Regions from separate parts of the Arthrobacter sp. CC3 genome, predicted to be linked through region 2. Evidence: predicted binding sites of a transcription regulator. Region 2 holds the regulator's gene; the other holds the start of a gene.
What was found. Region 2 encodes HrcA, which represses chaperone genes, less so after heat shock. Its sites were predicted from a motif close to TTNGCACTCGNNNNNNNCGAGTGCNAA; they were not measured.
Positions count from the first base shown of each region.

Region 1: groL (chaperonin GroEL) is a predicted target of HrcA. The motif match lies at 2,335-2,361, and genes of this name have one in related genera.

Region 1 is NZ_JARCCY010000036.1:4,278-11,362, reverse strand. Features, by position in the region: gene PV761_RS18355 (ribonuclease HI family protein) at 1-358, opposite strand, end outside; gene groL (chaperonin GroEL) at 526-2,154, opposite strand; gene PV761_RS18345 (ABC transporter substrate-binding protein) at 2,448-3,743, opposite strand; gene PV761_RS18340 (cold-shock protein) at 3,743-3,946, opposite strand; gene PV761_RS18335 (LytR C-terminal domain-containing protein) at 4,112-4,762, opposite strand; gene PV761_RS18330 (DUF3263 domain-containing protein) at 4,811-5,098, opposite strand; gene PV761_RS18325 (uracil-DNA glycosylase) at 5,362-6,129, shown strand; gene PV761_RS18320 (siderophore-interacting protein) at 6,145-6,984, shown strand; gene PV761_RS18315 (threonine/serine exporter family protein) at 7,056-7,085, opposite strand, start outside.
Region 2 is NZ_JARCCY010000004.1:145,935-153,019, reverse strand. Features, by position in the region: gene lepA (translation elongation factor 4) at 1-1,504, shown strand, start outside; gene hemW (radical SAM family heme chaperone HemW) at 1,530-2,759, shown strand; gene PV761_RS03890 (DUF4870 domain-containing protein) at 2,829-3,248, opposite strand; gene PV761_RS03885 (DUF3097 domain-containing protein) at 3,394-4,245, opposite strand; gene hrcA (heat-inducible transcriptional repressor HrcA) at 4,492-5,505, shown strand; gene dnaJ (molecular chaperone DnaJ) at 5,620-6,747, shown strand; gene PV761_RS03870 (16S rRNA (uracil(1498)-N(3))-methyltransferase) at 6,750-7,085, shown strand, end outside.

The DNA.
Region 1 (7,085 bases), on a different contig from region 2:
CCCGGACCCATTCGAAGCGGTACTTGCGCCCAGTCAGCGCCTGGTCGATTTCCCGCAGGATCTCCACGTTCAGGACCGGCTTGCCGTCAGCCTTCCGCCAGCCCTTGCGCTTCCAGCCGGGCATCCACTTGGTGACCGAGTTGATGACGTATTGGCTGTCGCAAAGAATATGCAGCTCCTCCTCGGGGAGGTGCGCGGTGCAACGGAAAAGATCCAGGACGGCCATCAGCTCGCCCTGGTTATTCGTGCCGTGCGGCCACCCGCCTGCCCGCCAGCAGTCGTCGTTCACGTACCAGGCCCATCCGGCCGGGCCGGGATTTCCTAAAGCCGAACCGTCGGCTGCTGCAGTAATCGTCACCGCACTATCCTGCCAGACCCGCCCGACATTGTGGCTTTCGGTGATGCACGGCCACGGCGGACGGTGGCTGCACCAGTGTCCGTGCGAACGTCCTTCCGAACGCAAAAGTGCGGCCCCCCTCGCAATGAGGGGGCCGCACTCAGGTGCGCTTTGCGCGGTTGGGCAGGTTAGAAACCGCCCATGCCGCCCATCTCGTCGCCGCCACCCATGGCCGGAGCGTTCTTCTCCGGCTTGTCGGCCACAACGGCCTCGGTGGTGAGGAAGAGACCCGCGATGGACGCAGCGTTCTGCAGGGCAGAGCGCGTTACCTTGACGGGGTCGTTGATGCCGGCAGCCAGCAGGTCAACGTACTGTCCGGTGGCGGCGTTCAGACCGTGACCGGCGGGCAGGCCGCGGACCTTGTCGACAACAACGCCCGGCTCGAGGCCGGCGTTGAACGCGATCTGCTTCAGCGGTGCGTCGATGGCAACGCGGACGATGTTGGCGCCCGTTGCTTCGTCGCCTTCGAGCTGCAGGTTGGCGAATGCCTTGGCGCCGGCCTGGATGAGGGCAACGCCACCACCGGCAACGATGCCTTCTTCAACGGCAGCCTTCGCGTTACGGACAGCGTCCTCAATGCGGTGCTTGCGTTCCTTGAGCTCAACTTCGGTTGCGGCACCGGCCTTGATGACTGCAACGCCGCCGGCCAGCTTGGCCAGGCGTTCCTGCAGCTTCTCGCGGTCGTAGTCCGAATCGGAGTTCTCGATCTCGGCGCGGATCTGGGAAACGCGGCCGGCGATCTGGTCGGCGTCGCCGGCACCTTCGACGATGGTGGTCTCGTCCTTGGTGACAACAACCTTGCGTGCCTTGCCCAGGAGTTCGAGGCCGGCGGTCTCAAGCTTGAGGCCGACTTCCTCGGAGATGACCTGGCCACCGGTGAGGATGGCGATGTCCGCGAGCTGCGCCTTGCGGCGGTCGCCGAAGCCCGGAGCCTTGACGGCGACCGACTTGAAGGTGCCACGGATCTTGTTGACGATCAGGGTGGCCAGGGCCTCGCCCTCGATGTCTTCGGCAATGATCAGCAGCGGCTTGGAGGACTGCATGACCTTTTCGAGGACAGCAACCAGTTCCTTGACGTTGGAGATCTTGGAGTTGACGATCAGGATGTACGGATCCTCGAGGACCGTTTCCTGACGCTCAGCGTCGGTGACGAAGTAAGCGGAGATGTAGCCCTTGTCGAAGCGCATGCCCTCGGTGAGCTCAAGCTCGAGGCCGAAGGTGTTGGACTCCTCGACGGTGATAACACCTTCCTTGCCGACCTTGTCCAGTGCTTCAGCGATCAGCGCGCCGATTTCGTCGTCACCGGCGGAGATGGAAGCCGTGGCGGCGATCTCTTCCTTGGTTTCGATTTCCTTGGCGGAAGCGAGCAGCTCGGTGGTGACGGCTTCAACAGCCTTCTCGATGCCGCGCTTCAGGGACAGCGGGTCAGCGCCGGCTGCGACGTTGCGCAGGCCTTCCTTGACCAGTGCCTGTGCGAGCACGGTGGCCGTGGTGGTGCCGTCGCCAGCGACGTCATCCGTCTTCTTGGCAACTTCCTTGACCAGCTCGGCGCCGATCTTTTCGTAAGGATCGTCCAGCTCGATCTCCTTGGCGATGGACACACCATCGTTGGTGATCGTGGGGGCGCCCCACTTCTTTTCGAGGACGACGTTGCGTCCACGCGGGCCGAGGGTGACCTTGACGGCGTCGGCGAGGATGTTCAGGCCCCGCTCAAGACCGCGGCGTGCCTCTTCATCAAATGCAATGATCTTGGCCATAACGGCAGTAGTCCTTTCGGGACAGTCGTTAAGAATGAACCTTCACTGCGGTGCCCGCGACGGACGACCCTTCACCGGCGGCCTCTGTATGCCGCACGGATGGGATCTCACCCCAGCAAGGTATTTCTTTCGCTCCTTGTCCTTCCCGCTCTCCGCGGCCGGCCGGAACCGGGCGTGGAATTAGCAGTCAGTCCGTGGGAGTGCTAAGTCAATAATTAGCACTCCCCCGGGGAGAGTGCAAGCAGGCATTGCGCGGAAAGGCCCTGCCGCAGCCCCGGCTACGCTAGGAGCGATCAGCCGCCGGCACGGGCGGCGGTTTCGCTTCCGCTCATCCTGGCCCTGTTATCTGCGGCATAGGTGAACACCATGTAGTTGGCGCTGGTGACGTCCCCTGTGGAATCGAAGCCGATCTGCCCTGACTCGCCGTCGTAATCCGCAGGCTTACCGGCCTTGAGGGCGTCGGCACAGTCCTTGTAGCTCCTGCACGGTTCAGCCGTGCCCGCGCCTTGCGGTCCGGAGACTGCGATCAGCTTGGCAGCGATGGAGGAGCCGGCGTCGTCCTGCGCCGCAACGGCCGCGATGGCGGCCAGGTTGACGGCGTCGTACGTTTCCGCGGCGAACGTCAGGTCCCTAAGGCCGGGATCAACCGCCACCAGTTCGCCCTGGAAATGCGCCGAGGGGAAGACACCCGGCAGAATTCCGCGGGCACCCTCAAGGGCCTTGGACCCCAGCGCGGAGCCGTACTGGTTGACGGCGCCGTCACTGAGGATCAGCTTGCTGCCCGCCAGGCCCGCGTTGTTGAGTTCCGCTATGGCGCCCTGGGCGCCGGCGCGGGCAACGACGATGACGGCGTCCGGGCCGGCGGCCTTCGCGGCTGCGGCCGCCTGCTGTGCCTGGCCGGCTGTGAATCCGGCCTCGGCCACCGTGCCTACGCCTGCTGCCTTGGCCGCGGCGGCCACGGCCACAGAGACGTCCTTGCCGTACAGGCTGTCCTCGTGAAGGACCGCTACGGTCCGGGCGCCGCTGTCCTTGGCCAGCTTGACCAGCACTGGCGCCTGGGCCACGTCGGCTGCCGACGTGCGGAAGTAGTACCCGCCACTCTTATACCGTGTGAGGCCGTGCGCGGCGTTCGCCGGAGAAATGATGGCCACTTTGGCCCGCGACAGGACATCTATTGCCGCCGGGGCGCGGCTCGAGTCAGTGGGACCGATGACCACGTCAGCCTTGGCCGCCACGAGTTCCTTGGCCTGTGAGGCGGTGTCTTCGCTGATTTTCTCGGGCAGGAGCTCCACCGGCCGCCCCTTGTGGCCGCCCGCGGCGTTAATCTCCTGGACCGCGAGTTTTGCGGCGGCAAGCTGGGAGGCGTTCAGGAAGGATTGTTTTCCGGTGTTGTCCAGGATGATGCCTATGCGCAGTGTGCCGTCGCCATTGGCGTCGACCGAATCAACCCGCACGTTGCCGCTCTGGCCGGAGCAGCCGGCCAGGACCAGCGCCGTGGCTGCGCCAAGGACCGCCGCCGACAACAACCGTGGCCGCACCCGGGCGGAGCGGGCAGGAGCGCCTGGGCCGTGCACTGCCGCGGGCAGCATCAGGCCGGCCGGACGTACTCTGCCTGGGGACCCTTCTCACCTTCGCCGACTTCGAACTGCACCCGCTGCCCTTCATCCAGGGCACGGTAGCCCTCACCCTCGATGGCCGACCAGTGGACGAAGACATCGTCTCCGGAGTCGTCGACAGTGATGAAGCCGTAGCCTTTTTCGGCGTTGAACCATTTGACGGTTCCCAATGCCATGGTGCCCACTTTCGGTTGCTTCTGTTCGGCCCACGTCACTGTGCGCCATCGGTACGGTCCGCATCCAAATGCGGCGTCCGGAATCACTTTAGCCACTGCCGTTTGCCGGAGGCAGGACCCTGTCCTGCGAGCCCCTAATAGTTATTCAGGCGTAACCGAAATTCCCTACTGGAACCCGGGCCCGAGTACCACGACCACGGGTATCTGGAACTCGGCGGAGTCCACCAGCGAGGTGATGTTCAGGAGCTCGCCGAGCGCTTCGGCGTTCGCTTTTTGCCCAGCCCCGCTGTAGTAGATCACCGAGGACTGCTGCGGCATTCCTCCCCAGTTTCCCACCGGGCCCAAAGCCCATCCGTCCCCGGCCACGGTGGCGCTTACGCGGCCGGCCAGGCCGGCCGTGGTGGTCCCGTTGTAGACGGCCACGGCCTGGGTCTTGTCAACAGCCTGCGCGTTGGCGGAGGGTTCAGCGGAGGGAGTGCCGCTGTTCGCGAGCGCTTCAGTGGTAGAGGGCGTCGCACTTGGCTCTGCGCTGGGCGCAGCACTCGGGGATCCGGCGCCCTGGGTGGCCTCGGCGGACGGTGAGGCGGAGGGGCTTTGCTGGGCGGACCCTGCCGCCAGCAGCGGGGTGCCGGTGGGAACGAACCCCAGCTTGGGCAGGAAAAGGAAGGCAACCAGGCCGATGGCGAGCGCCACAACGCCGACCGCCAGGATGGGTCCCAGCCGGCGCCGGGGGGCATCGGCGGCGACCCGGTGGACACCCTGTCGTGAAGAGGCCTCCGGGACCCTGTCGAATTCATCCCGAGCGTATTTGGTCATGGTAAAACGATGTCCTTGGTGGTTTTGCTGATTGCCCAGCCCCGACTGTTAGGCGTCAGAGCCCAAACGGCGCGCCGTGCGTGCCCGTTGGCGTGACGTACGTAGTCTACGCAATCTCTTCACGAGCATGGGGTCGTGGGCCAGGGCGTCCTCGGTATCAATCAGCGTGTTGAGGATCTGGTAGTAGTGGGTGGCCGAGAGGTCGAACAGCTCACGAATGGCCTGTTCTTTGGCCCCTGCGTACTTCCACCACTGCCGCTCGAGGGCCAGCATTTGCTGGTCCCGCTCACTCAGCCCGGAGCCCTGCTGCGGAGCGGGCACCAAGCCGTTCGCCACCGCGCCCTGGCTGCCGGCAGCCGCAAGTGAGACGTCGTCGTGCACAGGTTCGGCCACGGCAAACTCCTTCACTTGATCCGATCAAAGTCTCTTTCCATGGTACGGGCGAATAACACGCCTGTCATTTACGCACTGTGACGCGGGGGCGGAGAGGCTGACAGGCTCCATTCACCGGCTCCTGCGCTCGTTCCTCACGCAACAACGGAGCCTACGCTGATGTGGCCCGCCAGCCTCTTGGAGTCCAGCACTGCGAGAATGGACTCGTGTTTGATTCTGAAGCTTTGTTCGAGCTGGAGCCTGCCGTGGAGGCTTTGGCTTTCGCCGAGATGGTTCAGATGCCGCTGGACCGGCTGATGGCCCCGGACTGGGCGGCGGCGCTGGCGCCGGTCGAAGCCGGACTGCGCAGCGTCCTGGAGTACCTCGCTACGGAAGTGGCCGACGGGCACCAGGTGCTGCCGTCGCCGTCGAACGTGCTGCGCGCCTTCCAACAGCCGCTGGCCGGCGTCAAGGTCCTCATCGTGGGCCAGGATCCGTACCCGACCCCCGGGCACCCCATCGGGCTGTCCTTCGCAGTGGAGGGGCACACCCGGCCCATTCCGCGGAGCCTTGCGAATATCTACAAGGAACTTGAATCCGACCTCAATCTTCCCGCCCGCGTCCATGGGGACCTCACCCGCTGGGCGGATCAGGGCGTCCTGCTCCTGAACCGTGTCCTGACAGTCCGTGCGGGAGCGGCCGGATCCCACCGGGGCAAGGGCTGGGAACCGATTACGACGGCGGCAATCGCCGCCGTTGCCGGGCGCCGCACTCCTGATGGCAGCCCGGCGCCCCTCGTGGCTGTGCTGTGGGGCAAGGATGCAGGGGGCGTCCGTCCCCTGCTGGGAGACGCTCCGGTGCTTGCCAGCGCCCACCCCAGCCCGTTGTCGGCAGCGCGCGGATTCTTCGGGTCCCGCCCGTTCAGCAAGGCCAACGAACTGCTGCGTTCGCAGGGCGCGGAGCCCGTCGACTGGGAGCTCCCGCCGGTCTCTTAGCCTAGGCTTACTTCCATGACTTCCCTCCCCGCCGCCACGTCAGCCAGCCGAAAATCGCGCCCCCAGACGAACCTTACGGTCCTCCGGCGCGAAGAACTCTCGCCGCACATGGTGCGGATCGTGGCCGGCGGCGAAGGCTTCTCGAGCTATGTGAACAACGATTACGTCGACCGTTACGTGAAAATCGCCTTCCCGCAGCCGGGCGTTGAATACCCGCTCCCCCTGGACCTGTGGGCCATCCGTGAGTCCATGCCCCGCGAACAATGGCCGCACACGCGGACTTACACGGTTCGTTGGGTGGACGAGGCGGCCCGTGAACTGGCCATCGACTTCGTGATCCACGGTGACGAAGGCCTGGCCGGCCCCTGGGCTGCCAATGCCCGTCCCGGCGACAGCCTGGTACTCACCGGACCGGGGGGTGGCTACAACCCGGACCCGGCGGCCGACTGGCACCTATTCGTCGGTGACGAGGCGGCCCTTCCAGCCATCGCCGCCGCCATTGAGTCGCTTCCGCCCCAGGCCCGGGGACTCGCGTTCCTGGAAGTGGACAGCAACGCCGAGATCCAGCCCATCACGGCCCCGGCCGGCCTGCGGATCGAGTGGCTGCCACGCAACGGCACCCCTGCAGGCGCCAGCGGTCTCCTGGTCAGCGCCGTGCGCGAGGCCGAGTGGCCGGAGGGCACGGTACAGGTCTTCGCCCACGGCGAGCGGGGCTACATGAAGTCCCTCCGCGACGTCTTCTTCCGTGAGCGCGGCCTCGAACGGGCACAGGTATCGCTTTCGGGCTACTGGGCCGCCGGACGTGTCGAGGACGACTTCCAGGCCGAAAAGAAGCTCCCCATCGGCCAGATCTAGCCGGCCAGAGCCAGCCGGCCAGAGCCAGCCGGCCGGTTCCGGCCGGCCAGTTCCGGGAAAGCCTTCCCCGGTTAGCGGCGCCGGGCGCGGCGGCGTTCGTT
Region 2 (7,085 bases):
GGCCCAGGGCATCGAGGCCCAGACCCTCGCCAACCTGTACCTGGCGATGGAGAACAACCTCACCATCATTCCGGTCCTTAACAAGATCGACCTTCCCGCGGCCCAGCCCGAGAAGTACGCGGAGGAACTCGCCAACCTGATCGGCGGCGACCCCGACGACGTGCTGCGTGTTTCGGGCAAGACCGGCATGGGCGTCGAAGTGCTGCTCGACAAGATCGTCCGTGACCTGCCCGCCCCAGTGGGTGACCCGAACGCCCCTGCCCGCGCCATGATCTTCGACTCGGTCTATGACACCTACCGCGGTGTTGTCACCTACGTCCGGGTGGTCGACGGCATGCTGCACCCGCGCGAACGCATCCAGATGATGTCCACCCGCGCCACCCATGAACTCCTTGAGATCGGTGTCAGCTCTCCGGAGCCCACGCCGTCCAAGGGCCTCGGCGTCGGCGAAGTGGGCTACCTCATCACCGGTGTGAAGGACGTCCGCCTGTCCAAGGTGGGCGACACCGTCACCAACCTGGCCAAGCCTGCTTCCCAGTCCCTCCCGGGCTATGCGGACGCCAAGCCCATGGTTTTCTCCGGCCTGTACCCGCTGGACGGCACCGACTACCCGGTGCTCCGCGACGCGTTGGAGAAGCTCATGCTCAACGACGCCGCTCTGGTGTACCAGCCGGAAACGTCGGCTGCGCTGGGCTTCGGCTTCCGCGTCGGCTTCCTGGGCCTGCTGCACCTGGAAATTACCCGTGAACGCCTCGAACGCGAGTACAAGCTGGACCTGATTTCCACTGCTCCCAACGTGGAGTACGAGGTGACGCTGGAGGACAAGAAGGTTGTCCACGTGACCAACCCCAGCGAATACCCCACCGGCAAGGTTGCGGAGGTCCGTGAGCCGATGGTGTCCGCCACCATCCTGGCGCCGAACGAGTTCGTCGGGGCCATCATGGAGCTGTGCCAGAGCCGGCGCGGCGTGATGGGCGGCATGGACTACCTCTCCGAGGACCGGGTGGAAATCCGCTACCGACTGCCGCTGGCCGAAATCGTCTTCGATTTCTTCGACATCCTCAAGTCCAAGACCCGCGGCTACGGCTCGCTGGACTGGAAGGCCGACGGCGACCAGGTGGCCGACCTTGTGAAGGTCGACATCATGCTCCAGGGCGAACAGGTGGACGCCTTCAGTGCGATCACCCACCGGGAGAAGGCCTACGCCTACGGTGTGATGATGACCGGCAAGCTGCGTGAGCTCATTCCCCGCCAGCAGTTCGAGGTGCCGATCCAGGCTGCCATTGGTTCCCGGATCATCGCCCGTGAAAGCATCCGTGCCATCCGCAAGGACGTCCTGGCCAAGTGCTACGGCGGCGATATTTCCCGTAAGCGCAAGCTGTTGGAGAAGCAAAAAGAGGGCAAGAAGCGCATGAAGATGGTGGGCACGGTGGAGGTGCCGCAGGAAGCGTTCATCGCCGCCCTCACCACCGACGAATCTAAGGACAAGGCCAAGAAGAAGTGAGCCACGCGCAGCGGGGGACCCGCTGATGCCCAGCGTCCTGCCCCTGGGTGACCCCGCGCCGTCGGACGGCCTGCTGCCAGCGCAGGCCGCCGACGGCGCTGCACAGCGGGGATTTGGACTGTACGTCCACATCCCCTTTTGTGCCGTGCGTTGCGGGTACTGCGACTTCAACACCTATACGGCCACCGAACTCGGCGGCGGGGCGTCCCAGGACGCCTATGCGTCCACGGCCATTGCCGAGGTTGAATTTGCCGCCCATGCCCTGAAGGCGAGCGGACTGCCGGACCGCCGGATGGGCACCGTCTTTTTCGGCGGCGGCACGCCCACTCTGCTGCCCGCCGAGGACCTGGCCCGCATCCTAACCGCAGCAGTCAACGAATGGGGGCTGGAGCCCGGCGCTGAAGTCACCACCGAAGCCAACCCGGATTCCGTCACCCCGGAGTCCCTCACGTTACTGGCTGATGCCGGTTTCACCCGCGTGTCCTTCGGGATGCAGTCAGCCGTGCCGCATGTCCTGAAGGTCCTGGACCGCACCCACACGCCCAGCAGGGTGCCGCAGGTGGTGCAGTGGGCCCGGGACGCCGGACTGTCCGTCAGCCTTGACCTGATCTACGGCACTCCGGGGGAGTCGCTGGCGGACTGGCGCTATTCCCTTGAGACCGCCCTGTCCTACGAACCGGACCATATCAGCGCCTACGCGCTGATCGTAGAGGACGGCACTAAATTGGCCGCCCAGATCCGCCGCGGCGAAGTCCCAGGAATCGACGACGACGACCATGCCGACAAGTACGAAATCGCCGAGGAACTCATCAGTGCCGCTGGCCTTGGCTGGTACGAGGTCAGCAACTGGGCGCGCACGCCGGAGCAGGCGTGCAGGCACAACCTGGCGTACTGGCGTGGTGACGACTGGTGGGGGATCGGCCCCGGTGCGCATTCACACGTCGGCGGAGTCCGCTGGTGGAACGTCAAGCACCCTACGGCCTATGCGGGGCGGCTTTCCGGCGGTGTATCGCCGGCGGCGGGCCGCGAAACGCTCGACGCCGAAACCCGGAACGTCGAGCGGGTCATGCTCGAAGCCAGGCTCAGTTCCGGACTCGATGTGTCCTGGCTGGCAAAGTCCGGACAGCACGCGGTGGCCGGGCTGATCGCGGATGGCCTGGTGGATCCCGCGTCGGCCTTCCGCGGCCGGCTGGTGCTCACCTTGAAAGGCCGGCTGCTTGCCGACGCCGTGGTGCGAAGGATCCTGCCCGACTAAGTTACCGGCCGGGTTTGTCCCGGCCGGATGCGACGCCGGTGCTCGGCGCCGCCAATCGCGTTGCGCCCGCTACTTGATCCAGCGCAGGTTGAAGTCGTAGCGGTGCGGCTGGCCCCGGTTCACATGGATTCCGGCAGCAACGGAGAAGCACGTCACGGCGATCCAAATCAGAGTGGCCAGCACCGCGAAGATGTTGCCCACCACCGGCAGCAGCACCAGGATGTTGCAGATGACTGCAGCGATTGTGGGAGGCAGGGTGAAGTTCAGCGCTTCCTTCGATTCCTGCGCCGTGAACGGTCCGCGGTCCTTGAAGATCAGGTAGATCAACAGCGACGGGACGCACCCAAGGATGCCGCCGAAGTGCGCGAGGGTAGCCCACTGCCGGTCCTCGTTGGCCGTCAGCGGCAGGGCGTTGGCGGGGACACCATGATACTGGGGCTGGCCATGGCCGGCCTGGTTGTCCCGTTGTTCACGTGCGTCTTCTGCCAAGGTGTCGTCCTTCGGATTGCAGTGGTGCGGTGGTTCCCGGAAAAGCGGACGCTGCCACAGGAGCAACAACCGCCGTATCAAGAATACTGGTTCACGGGTGCATTCGGAGAGTTCGACTTCCGCCCGGGGCGCTGCTAACTTCTGCCTAGGGCACGGTGAGGAAGTCGATGACCTCTTCCACACGGCCCAGCAGGGACGGTTCCAGGTCGGCGTAAGTGCGTACCGCCCCCAGCAGCTTCTGCCAGCCCAGGCCGATGTCTTCCTTGGTCTCGTGCGGCCAGCCGAAGGCAGTCAGGATCCCGGTCTTCCAGTCCACGCCCCGCGGAATGACCGGCCAGGCGTCAATGCCGAGCACTGCCGGCCGGATTGCCTGCCACACGTCCACGTAGGGATGGCCCACGATCAGGACGTTGCCCGCGGCGCCGGGCGACGCCATCACGGCATCGGCGATCCGTGATTCCTTCGAGTTGGCAACCAGGTGGTCCACCAGCACTCCCAGCCGGCGGCCCGGACCCGGCCGGAATGCTGCAACCGCCGCCGTGAGATCGTCAATGCCGTGCAAGGGCTCGACGACGATGCCCTCCACCCTGAGGTCGTCACCCCAGACTTTTTCCACAAGTTCGGCGTCGTGCTTGCCTTCCACCCAGATGCGGCTGGCCTTGGCCACCTGGGCGCGCTGGCCCGCCACCCGCACGGATCCGGAGGCGGTCCTGCCGGATGCGGCGGAGGCGGCCTGGGCGCGCGGGGCCGGGGGCATCAGCCGGATCGGCAGGCCCTCCAGGAGGAATCCGTAGCCGAGGCGGAACGTGCGGGACTTGCCGCGCCGGTCCTCCAATGCCACAACGTGCATGCCGCCCGACTTTTCCACCCTGGTGACAGCGCCCACCCAGCCGGACTGCACGTCTTCCAGCACCATGCCGCGTTCAACCGGCACTTCGGGAAGTTCGGCTTTCCGGGGAGCCGTGATGTCCTGCGGGCCCCAGTTCTGGTACGACATCGGGTAGACACAACCTTGCGCTAGAAAATGTGAAACAGGAGAAGTGAAACAGGGGCGCCGTGGCTTCACGGACGTGCCTGTCCCGTACCGCTCCGGAGTTTCGCCCGGAGCGGTACCAATGCTAACAACGCGGCGACTCATATTAGACTGGTTAGCACTTAGACATGACGAGTGCTAACGGTAGACGGGATCTGGCAGGCGAAAAAGCCGGTCCGCGGCCCGGGTTAAGCCGATCGGAGGTGGAGAATGAGCGAACCACGCAAGCTAGAAGTACTGCGCGCCATCGTGGAGGACTACGTCCATTCCCGCGAACCTGTGGGCTCCAAAGCCCTGGTGGAGAGACACCATCTGGGAGTCTCCAGCGCCACCATCCGCAATGACATGGCGGCCCTGGAAGATGAGGGCCTGATCACGGCGCCGCACACCAGCGCGGGGAGGATCCCCACTGACAAGGGCTACCGGCTCTTCGTCGACCAGATTTCCGCCGTCAAGCCGCTGTCGCAGGCCGAACGCCGGGCCATCCAGACGCTGCTCGAAGGTTCGGACGACCTGGACGACGTCCTGGAGCGTACCGTGCGGCTGCTGTCGCAGCTGACCAACCAGGTGGCCGTGGTGCAGTATCCGCACCTCAGCCGTGCCATGGTGCGGCACATCGAGTTTGTGCTGCTGGCGCCGCGCCAGGTCCTCGCTGTCTTGATTGCGGACACCGGAAAGGTCGAACAACGGGTCATCGACGTCGGCCAGGAGCTCAGCGACGAGGCCGTCGCAGGCCTCCGCACACGGTTCCTGAAGAGCCTGGCGGGGACACCGCTGAGCCTGCTCCCGCAAGCGCTGCCCGCCGTCGTCGCAAGCTGTGAACCGGCACGCCGGCACGCCGCCCAGGCGCTGGCCCGCGGCCTGGATGCCCTGGCCAGCAGTACCCGCGAAGAACGGATGGTCATGGCTGGCACCGCCAACCTCGCGCGGTCCAACGTTGACTTCCCGCTGAGCATCGGCCCGGTCCTCGAGGCGCTTGAGGAACAGGTGGTCATGCTCCGCCTGCTCAGCGAGATGGCGCAGGACCCCCGCGGCGTGACCGTCAGCATCGGCCGGGAGAATCCCTACGACGGCCTCGCGGAAGCCTCGGTGGTGGCCACGGGCTACGGGCCCGGTTCCAGTGCCAAGGTGGGCGTACTTGGGCCCACCCGGATGGACTATCCCACCACCATGGCCGCGGTCCGTGCCGTGGCACGCTACCTTTCCAGGATCCTCGGGCCTTGACCGGCCCTTCATCAGCCAACCAGGCTTCCGTGTCCCGGCTTCCGGGGGCGGCAGCAGCATCATAGGCACCACCCAAGGCATTACAGGCAGTACAACCAGGAAGAGATACGAACTTTGAGCAGCCACTACGACGTTCTTGGAGTCTCACCCGAAGCGACGGGCGAAGAGATCAAGAAGGCCTACCGAAAGCTTGCGCGCACGTTGCACCCGGACGTGAACCCCGGGGAGGATGCCTCGGACCGCTTCAAGGCTGTCACGCACGCCTATGAAGTGCTGTCCGATCCGCAGAAGCGCCGCGTCTACGACACCACCGGCAACGAGAACGGCACTGACAACGGTTTCGGCGGCGCCGGCTACTCGGGGCAGGGTTTCGCCTTCCAGGACATTTTCGACACCTTCTTCGGTGCGGGCGGCTCGTCCGGACCTGCCTCGCGCGTCCGCCGCGGGCAGGATGCCCTCATCAGCGTCCGCATCGACCTCCGCGACGCCGTCTTCGGCGTCAACAAGAAGCTCGAAGTGGACACGGCCGTAACGTGCCCCACCTGTGAAGGCTCCTGCTGCCAGCCCGGGACCCACCCCGTCCGCTGTGACATCTGCGGTGGCAGCGGCCAGGTCCAGCGGGCCGTCCGTTCCATCCTGGGCCAGGTCATGACCGCGGCGCCCTGCGGCTCCTGCGAGGGCTTCGGAACCGTCATCAAGGATCCCTGCAACGAGTGCAACGGGCAGGGCCGCATCCGCAGCCGGCGTTCGCTGACCGTCAAGGTCCCTGCCGGCGTGGCCACCGGAACCCGGATCCAGCTGGGCGGCCAGGGCGAAGCCGGACCCGCCGGCGGACCTTCTGGCGACCTCTACGTGGAGATCCGGGTCAACAATGACGCCACCTACGTACGCGACGGCGATGACCTCCACGCGACCCTGCACATCCCGATGACTGCAGCAGCCCTTGGCACCGAACTGAGCCTGGACACCTTCGACGGCCAGCAGGAGATCGACGTCAAGGCGGGTACCCAGTCCGGCGAAGTCATCACCCTTCGCGGCCTCGGCGTGACCCACCTCCGGGGCTACGGCCGCGGCGACCTGAAAGTCCACCTCCAGGTCGAGACTCCGGCCAAGCTTGATGCCGCGCAGGAAGACCTGCTGCGCCAGCTCGCGAAACTCCGTGGCGAGCAGTACACCGAAGGGAAACTCTCCGCCAGCGGCGGTGTCTTCGCCAAGCTGCGGGACCGGCTCGGTAACCTGTAGCGGTGAGCAACCCGGTCTTTTTCGCAACCCCCGGAGCCCTGGACCACCAGGCTCCCGGTTCGCACTTTGTCCTCGAAGGCGCAGAAGCGAGGCATGCGGTCACCGTCAAGCGGATTGCCGTGGGGGAGTCCGTTGACATCGCCGACGGCGCTGGCAAAAGGCTGACCGGCACGGTCGCCGCCGTTGGCCAGGGTGAACTGACAGTGGAGTGTTCCGTCCTCGACACCGAGGAGCGCCCGGACCTCCGCCTGGTCCTGGTCCAGGCATTGGCCAAAGGCGACCGGGACGAACTCGCCGCAGAAACCGCCACCGAACTGGGGATCGACGCCATCATCCCG